One region of the Ideonella sp. genome, then DNA from elsewhere that is predicted to be linked to it. Evidence: predicted binding sites of a transcription regulator. Region 1 holds the regulator's gene; the other holds the start of a gene.
The links. Region 1 encodes FNR, which switches genes on or off when oxygen is low (the NO sensors DNR and NnrR bind a similar motif). Its sites were predicted from a motif close to TTGATNNNNATCAA; they were not measured.

Region 1 (4,409 bases):
AATCGGGCTGCCGACCCCGGATCAGCAACCACAGGCCCAGGGCCAGCGCCGCCACATGCAGCAGCGCCCACAGCGGGCGCAGCGCCGGGCTCAGCTGGCTCCAGTGCGACAGGGCCGCCACGCTGGCGGCCGCCACCGCGCCGGCCAGCGCGTAGCCGGCCAGCCGCCCCAGGTGGAAGGCCGACCAGGCGTTGCGCGCCGAGCCGCCGCAGGCGCGAACGGCGGCCATGCTGGGGGCACCGCACATCGCCGCGCAGTGCAGCGAGCCGGCCAGCCCCATCAGCAAGGCGGTCAGCGCCAGGGCGGCGGTCATCGCGGCAGCAGGCGGCTCAGATGATGCGCGAGAAGCGCTCGCGCACCTTGTCGGCCTGCAGGTGCTTGTCGAAGACCATCGCGATGGCCCGCACCACGAACCAGCCCGACGCGGTCACCTGCAGCGCGCCCGGCTCCACGGTGACCAGCCCTTCGGCCGCGAAGGTGGCGAGATCGCCCAGCTCGGCCCGGAAGTAGTCGCGGAAGTTCACCAGGTAGGCCAGCTCGATCGACTCGAACTCGACCCGCCCTTGGCACATCAGCGCCATGATCACGGCCCGGCGCAGCAGGTCGTCGCGGGTCAGTGCCAGGCCCCGCACGGTGGGCAGCTGGCCGTGGCGGATCGCGTCGTAGTACTCGGGCAGCGTCTTCGCGTTCTGGCTGTAGGTGGCGCCCATGCGGCCGATGGCCGACACGCCCAGGCCGATCAAATCGCAGTCGGGCTGCGTGCTGTAGCCCTGGAAGTTGCGGTGCAACCGGCCCTGCCGCTTGGCGGCGGCCAGCGCGTCGTCGGCGAGCGCGAAGTGGTCCATGCCGATGTAGCTGTAGCCATGGCCCATGAAGCCCGCGATCGCGCCGGACAGCATGGCCACCCGGTCGCCCGGCGGCGGCAGCATCGCCGCTTCAATGCGGCGCTGCGGCTTGAAGCGTTGCGGCAGGTGCGCGTAGGCATACAGCGCGATGCGGTCGGGCCGCAACTCGGCCACCTGCGCCACGGTGTGGGCGAACGAGGCCGGCGTCTGTTTCGGCAGGCCGTAGATCAGGTCGGTGTTGATCGACTCGTAGCCCAGCGCGCGAGACGCCAGGATCAGGTCGCGCACGCTTTCGAAGCTCTGCACCCGGTGCACGGCCTTCTGCACCTCGGGGTCGAAATCCTGCACGCCGAAACTGAGCCGGTTGAAGCCCATGCGCCGGAAGGCCGCCAGGCGCTCGGCGGTCACCGTGCGCGGGTCGACCTCGATCGACACCTCGGCATTCGGGGTCAGGCGAAACGCATCGTTCAGCTCGGCCATCAGGCCTTCGAGCTCGGCGTCGCTCAAGAAGGTGGGCGAACCGCCGCCCAGGTGCAGCTGCGACACCGGCTGCGGCGCACCCAGCACCTTGGCATACAGCGCGATCTCGGCGCGCAGCGCCAGCAGGTATTCGGCGGCGCGATCGTGGTGCTTGGTGATGACCTTGTTGCAGGCGCAGTAGTAGCACAACGATTCGCAGAACGGGATGTGCACGTACAGCGACAGCGGCGTGCGGGCGCCGACGCAGGCCCCGTCGGCGCGCTGGCGCAAGGCCTGTTCAAGGTCGGCCGGGCCGAAGGCCTCGACGAACCGGTCGGCCGTGGGGTACGAGGTGTAACGCGGCCCCGGCACGTCGAAGCGGCGCAACAACGAAAGCGGCAGGCCGCCCGGCGTCGACTCGGGAGTGGCAATGCCGGCAGCAGGGGCAACGGTCAGATCAGGCATGGGGCCAATCGTGCCGCGCAGTGCCGGCCCGGCGCTTGATCTGGCGCAAGCCGACGGGGGCCCCTGCGGCGAAAAATTGCGCCGTTGTTGAGGATGATCATGCCCACTGCCGACCCCTGCCCTTTCCCCCCGCGCGAGCCCGGCGCGGCCGCCACGGAACGCGCCCGCGAACGGGCTGGCGCCTTCAACGTGGCCTGCTCCAGCTGCAACCTGCGCGAGCTGTGCCTGCCGGTGGGCTTGTCGAGCACCGACCTCGCCCGGCTGGACCAGCTGGTGGCCACGCGCCGCACCGTGGCCCGGGGCGACACGCTGTTTCGCGCCGGTGAGCCTTTCCAGTCGCTCTTTGCGGTGCGCACCGGTTTCTTCAAGACCCGGGTCTCGTCCGAAGACGGGCGCGACCAGGTGACCGGCTTCCAGATGGCCGGCGAGTTGCTGGGCCTGGACGGGATCAGCGGCGACCGCCACACCTGCGACGCCGTGGCGCTGGAAGACTCGCAGGTCTGCGTGATCCCCTTTGCCGAGCTGGAGCACCTGTCGCGCGAGTTCGGCGACCTGCAGCGCCAGTTCCACAAGATCATGAGCCGCGAGATCGTGCGCGACCACGGCGTGATGCTGCTGCTGGGCAGCATGCGCGCCGAAGAGCGCCTGGCGGCCTTTCTGCTGAACCTGACCCAGCGCCTGCAGTCGCGCGGCTTCTCGGCCTCGGCGCTGGTGCTGCGCATGACGCGCGAAGAGATCGGCAGCTACCTCGGGCTGAAGCTCGAAACGGTCAGCCGCACGTTCTCGAAGTTCCAGGAAGACGGGCTGCTGCAGGTCAGGCAGCGCCAGATCCGCATCATCAACCAGGCTGGACTGCAGCAGCTGGTCAACGGCGCCACCTGCTGAGCGCAAGCCACCGGCTGGGCGCCATGCCGTCACGGCGCCCATCGGCGCCGCGCGCCGCTCACTCGACGTTCGGGTGGGTCAGGAAATGGGTGATCGTCGACGCGAGCGCGATCACCAGCCAGAACAACAGGAAAGCCACCGAGTAGACGGTTGTCGGCTGCCAGTCTGCCGAATCGGCACCGGCCCATGAAAGCTGGTGGGGGTCGACGACGGCAAAGACCAGCATCTCAAGCACGCCCGCCATCAGGAAGGCCGGCCAGAGGATGCACAGCCAGCGCACCGGCGGCGCAACATCGATCTCTGCCACGTGGTGGTGGGGCATGGCGGCTCCCCCGTTTGGCGCCACGGTGTCACCCATCAGGGCTTGGCGGTGGCGGCGTGGTTGCGTGCCTGCAGCGCGGGCGTCATCGCGTCCGGCGCGGCCGAGCGCTCGCTCACACCGCCACGCTCTTGCAGATTCAGCACGGGGTCGGCCCCACGCGCGGCGATGACCGCAGTCACCAGGCTGGCGACCACCACGACCAGCGGGCCGCCGATCATCAGCCACACCATCGGCTCACGCCACCAGGCGCGCGCCTGCAGCGCCTGGTCTTGCGTACGGGTCGCATTCATCGCTTCACTCCTCTGGGCCACCTTCGTTGGCGGCCAGTGTTGGACCGTGCCGCTCTCTCAGCGCGGCACCACAAAGCTGGATTTCTCGCTCACCTGCGCCGGCGGCTCAGCCCCGACAGACTCACGTTCTACACGAAATTCGATCGGGTGGGGGCCGGCACCCACCTGGGCGGCCGATTCTGGCGGCAACTGCAACGCCACCGTCAGCCACCTTGCCTCGGCCGGCGCGAGCGTCAACTCGCTGCCCCGCGCCAGGGCCAGCCCTGGCAGGCCTTGCGCGCTGACACGGTAGTGCTGCGGTGTCTCGGTCACGTTCATCACCTGCAGCCGGAAGACATTCTCGACCCGGCCGTCTTCGACCAGGCGCGCCAGCGAGGCGCGGTCGCGCACCACGTCGACCCGGAACGGGCTGCGCAGCGCCAGGCTGGCCACGAAGGCCCCGGCGATCAGCAGCATCACCGTGCTGTAGATCAGCACCCGCGGCCGCAGCACCCGCTGCAGGATCTGGCGCCAGCCCAGGTGCTCGGCGAGGCTGTTCTCGGTGGCGTAGCGGATCAGCCCGCGCCGATAAGGCCCCCTGGCCGCCGCATCGCCGCCGCTCGCGGTGGACGCGGCAGCTTGGGGCAGCCCGGCGGCCATCTTGTCCATGATGCCGTCGCACACGTCGATGCAGGCGGCGCAGCCGATGCACTCGTACTGCAGGCCCTTGCGGATGTCGATGCCGGTCGGGCAGACCTGCACGCACAGCCCGCAGTCGACGCACGCGCCCTGCGTGGCCGCCGCCGGATCGCCCTTGCGCAGCCTTGCGCCGCGCGGCTCGCCGCGCTTCGTGTCGTAGCTGATGATCAGCGTGTCGCGGTCGAACATCGCGCTCTGGAAGCGCGCGTAGGGGCACATGTACTTGCAGACCTGCTCGCGCATGTAGCCGGCGTTGCCGTAGGTGGCAAAGCCGTAGAACAGCACCCAGAACCACTCCCACGGGCCGAAGCCCAGGGTCAGCGCCTCTTGCGCCAGGCTGCGGATCGGCGTGAAGTAGCCGACGAAGGTGAAGCCGGTCCACAGCCCGATGGCCAGCCAGACCGTCTGCTTGCCGCCCTTGCGGGCCAGGCGCTCCCAGGTCCAGGGGCTCTTGTCGAGCTTCAT
Region 2 (4,409 bases), on a different contig from region 1:
CGTCGGCACGGTGCGTGATCGCAACGAGGGCGAAGGCCAGGGCGCCGGCAGCATCAGCGCGATGGAACTGGAGCACTACCCCGGCATGACCGAGCAGGCCATCGAGGCGATGATCGACGCGGCGATGGCTCGCTTTCAGATCCGCGCGGCGCGGGTCATCCACCGCGTGGGCCTGCTGCAGCCGGGTGACCAGATCGTGTTCGTGGCTGTCACCTCGCCCCACCGCGGCGAGGCGTTCCAGGCCTGCGAGTTCCTGATGGACTACCTGAAGACCCAGGCGCCGTTCTGGAAGAAAGAGACCACGCCCGACGGCGCCCACTGGGTCGATGCCCGCGTCAGCGACGATGCCGCGCTGGCCCGCTGGGGCAGCTTCGCCAGCAACGCGGGCCGCTGAGCGCCCATGCAGTCCGGCTGGATGCATGCATTGGCGGTCGCCCTCGGCGGCGCCGTCGGCGCGCTGCTGCGCTGGCGCGTCAGCCTGTGGCTGAACCCGATGCCCTTGCCGTTCGCGCTGGGCACGCTGGTGGTCAACTGCACGGGCGGCTTGCTGATCGGCTTCAGCCTCGTTGCCTTCGAGCGCCACCCGAACGAGACGCTGCGCCTGCTGCTGGTCACCGGCGGCCTGGGCGGGCTGACCACGTTTTCGGCCTATTCGGCCGAGTCGCTGGCGCTGCTGGTGCGCGGCGAGCCCGGCGTTGCGCTGGCCCACACCCTGGCCCATGTGCTGGGGGCGCTGGCGTTTGCCGGCCTGGGTTGGTGGGCGGGGCGCTCGCTCTGGCCGTGAACGAGCACCGCTGCGTGGCCCCGTCGAGTTAGGGCCCCCGCGATTCGCGGCCCGGTTTGGGCCTACCATCGCGGGCAAATGCTGCCTTTCGACGTCAAGGCCCTGCGCAACGCATTGGGCCGATTCACCACCGGCGTGACCATCGCCACCTGCCGCGATGGGCGAGGCCAGGCCATCGGCCTGACCGCCAATTCCTTCAATTCACTGTCGCTGGACCCGCCGCTGCTGCTGTGGTCGCTGCGCCTGGCCAGCCCGGCGTTGCCGGCGTTCCAGCAGGCCAGCCACTTCGCGATCAACGTGCTGTCCGAGGCGCAGGTCAACCTGTCGCGCCGGTTCGCCAGCGCCGTGCCAGACCGCTTCGCCGAAGGCCAATGGTCCGACGGCGCCGGCGGCGCGCCGGTGCTCACCGGCTGCACCGCGGTCTTCGAGTGTGCGCTGCACAGCCAGCAGACGGTGGGCGACCACGTGCTGTTCATCGGCCAGGTCGAAAACATGCATGAAGCCGCCTTGCCGCCGCTGGTCTTCCAGGCCGGGCACTACCGGCTGCTCGGCGAAATCCTTTGAGCAGGCCATGACCACCAGGGGACTTCGATGACCGCCTCCATGCAGACGCACCCCACGCCCCACATCGCCGGTGACCCGGCGCTGTTGAGCCCGCGCCAGCGCGAGCTGGTCGCGCTGGCTGCCGAGCTGGGCCGCACCCGCTTTGCGCCGCGCGCCGCGGCGCACGATCGCGATGCCAGCTTCCCGACCGAAAACTACCGCGACCTGCGCGACAGCGGGCTGTTGGCGCTGTGCGTGCCGGCCGAACGCGGCGGCCTGGGCGCCGACTTCACCACTTTCATGCTGGTGGCCGCCGAGATCGGCCGCCACTGCGGCGCGACCGCGCTGTCGTTCAACATGCACACCTGCGCGTCGCTGTGGGCCGGCCCGGTCGCCGATGCGCTGGACCTGACCCCCGCCGAGCGGGCCGACCAGGAGGCGCACCGCGCCGTGCACTACGAGCGCATCGTCCGCCGCGGCCACGTCTACTCGCAGCCGTTCTCCGAAGGTGGTGCGGCCTCGGCGGGCAAGGCGCCGTGGGGCACGCTGGCCAAGAAGGTCGAAGGCGGCTACCTCGTCACCGGCCGCAAGCTGTTCGCCACGCTGGCCGGCGTGGCCGACTACTACGGCGTGCTCTGCACGCTGGACACGCCGGGCGCTTCGCAGCGAGATGCGCTGTACCTCGCCGTGCCGGCCGATTCGGCCGGCGTGACGGTGAGCGGCGATTGGGACCCGCTGGGCATGCGCGCCACCGTGTCGCGCAACCTGGAAATGAAGGAAGTCTTCGTGCGCGACAACGCGCGCCTGCTGCCCGAGGGCCGCTACTTCGAGGCCAGCCAGCGTTGCCCGCACATGTTCGCCACGATGGCGGCGCCGTACATGGGCATCGCCCAGGCGGCCTACGACTTCACCGTGCAGTACCTGCGCGCCGAGCTGCCCGGCATGCCGCCGGTGCCGCGCCGCATGTACCCGACCAAGCAGCAGGCGGTGGCGCAGATGCGCATCCTGCTCGAGCAGGCGAGGGCGCTGTTCCTGCAGACCGCCCGCGACGCACGCCCCGACCCCGATGCCGACACCCGCATGCGCCTGCTGGCCGGCCACTACACGATCATGGAAAGCGCCAACGCCGTCTGCACGCTGGCCATCCGCACCTGCGGCGGCGCGTCGATGCTGAAGTCGCTGCCGCTGGAGCGGCTGTACCGCGATTCGCGCTGCGGCTCGCTGATGCTGCCGTGGACGGCCGAGCTGTGCCTGGATCAGCTCGGCCGCGACTGCCTGTACGACCCCGGCGAAGGCGACGAGGCGATCGAGCCGGTGTAGGGCCTGGCGGGCGCGGGCCCGAGGTGCCGCCCGCCGTTTGATCTGGCGCAATCCGCCCGGGCATCGGCGCGGCGATCCTCGGGCTTGAAAAGGCCTGGGGACTGCCCCATGTCTTGTGGCAACGGAGGTTCCCACCCATGCGTCTGGACAAACTCACCACCGCCTTCCAACAGGCCCTCGCCGATGCGCAAAGCTTAGCGGTCGCGCGCGACAACCCCTACATCGAGCCCTCGCACCTGCTGGCGGCCATGCTCGCCCAGCCCGATGGCCCCAAGGCCCTGCTGGATCGCTCTGGCGCCAACACCGCGGCGCTGAAGACCGCGATGGACACGGCCATCAACGGCCTGCCCAGCGTGCAAGGCGGCGGCCCGGTGCAACCCGGGCGCGACCTGATCCAGCTGCTGCAGGCGGCCGACAAAGAGGCCAGCAAGCGCGGTGACCAGTTCATCGCCAGCGAGATGTTCCTGCTCGCCCTGGCCGACGCCAAGAGCGACATGGGCGGCATCGTGCGTGGCCACGGCCTCACGCGCAAGGCGCTCGAAGCGGCCATCACCGCGGTGCGCGGCGGCCAGACGGTCGACTCGGCTGAGGCCGAAGGCCAGCGCGAGGCGCTGAAGAAGTACACGCTCGATCTGACCGAGCGCGCCCGCCAGGGCAAGCTCGACCCGGTGATCGGCCGCGACGACGAGATTCGCCGCGCGATCCAGGTGCTGCAGCGCCGCAGCAAGAACAACCCGGTGTTGATCGGCGAGCCGGGCGTCGGCAAGACGGCGATCGTCGAAGGCCTGGCCCAGCGCATCATCAACGGCGAAGTGCCCGACACGCTGAAGAACAAGCGCGTGCTGGTGCTGGACATGGCCGGCCTGCTCGCCGGTGCCAAGTATCGCGGCGAGTTCGAAGAGCGGCTGAAGGCCGTGCTGAAGGAAGTGGCGGCCGACGAAGGCCGGATCATTCTCTTCATCGACGAGTTGCACACGATGGTCGGTGCCGGCAAGGCCGAGGGCGCCATCGACGCCGGCAACATGCTCAAGCCGGCGCTGGCGCGCGGCGAGCTGCACTGCATCGGCGCGACCACGCTGGACGAATACCGCAAGTACGTCGAGAAAGACGCCGCGCTGGAGCGCCGCTTCCAGAAGGTGCTGGTCGACGAGCCCAGCGTGGAGGCCACCATCGCCATCCTGCGCGGCCTGCAAGAGAAGTACGAGGTGCACCACGGTGTCGAGATCACCGACCCGGCCATCGTGGCCGCGGCCGAGCTGAGCCACCGCTACATCACCGACCGCTTCCTGCCCGACAAGGCGATCGACCTGATCGACGAGGCGGCGGCCAAGATCAAGATCGAGATCGACTCGAAGCCCGAGGTCATGGATCGGCTGGACCGCCGCATGATCCAGCTGAAGATCGAGCGCGAGGCGATGAAGAAGGAGCATGACGAGGGCTCGCAGCGCCGCCTTGGCCTGATCGAAGACGAGCTGGTCAAGCTGCAGCGCGAATACGCCGACCTCGAAGAGATCTGGAAGGCCGAGAAGGCCACGGCCCAGGGCTCGGCCCAGGTCAAGGAAGAGATCGAGCGCATCAAGACCCAGGTCGAAGAGCTCAAGCGCAAGGGCAACTTCGACAAGGTGGCCGAGCTGCAGTACGGCAAGCTGCCCGAGCTGGAAAAGCGCCTGAAGGAAGCTCAGGCCAAGGAAGCGGGCAAGAAGGGCACCGCCGGTGCGCCGCAACTGCTGCGCACCATGGTCGGCGCCGAAGAGATTGCCGA

Region 2: the regulator FNR is predicted to act here: its motif matches at 2,685-2,698, upstream of clpB (ATP-dependent chaperone ClpB).

What each region holds. Positions count from the first base shown of each region.
Region 1 is NZ_JAYSDQ010000026.1:53,389-57,797, forward strand. It holds gene ACE3SG_RS26255 (sulfite exporter TauE/SafE family protein) at 1-313, opposite strand, end outside; gene hemN (oxygen-independent coproporphyrinogen III oxidase) at 330-1,769, opposite strand; gene fnr (fumarate/nitrate reduction transcriptional regulator Fnr) at 1,869-2,654, shown strand; gene ACE3SG_RS26270 (hypothetical protein) at 2,713-2,976, opposite strand; gene ACE3SG_RS26275 (hypothetical protein) at 3,012-3,266, opposite strand; gene ccoG (cytochrome c oxidase accessory protein CcoG) at 3,324-4,409, opposite strand, start outside.
Region 2 is NZ_JAYSDQ010000008.1:118,854-123,262, forward strand. It holds gene ACE3SG_RS12585 (molybdenum cofactor biosynthesis protein MoaE) at 1-394, shown strand, start outside; gene ACE3SG_RS12590 (CrcB family protein) at 401-784, shown strand; gene ACE3SG_RS12595 (flavin reductase family protein) at 863-1,348, shown strand; gene ACE3SG_RS12600 (acyl-CoA dehydrogenase family protein) at 1,376-2,647, shown strand; gene clpB (ATP-dependent chaperone ClpB) at 2,785-4,409, shown strand, end outside.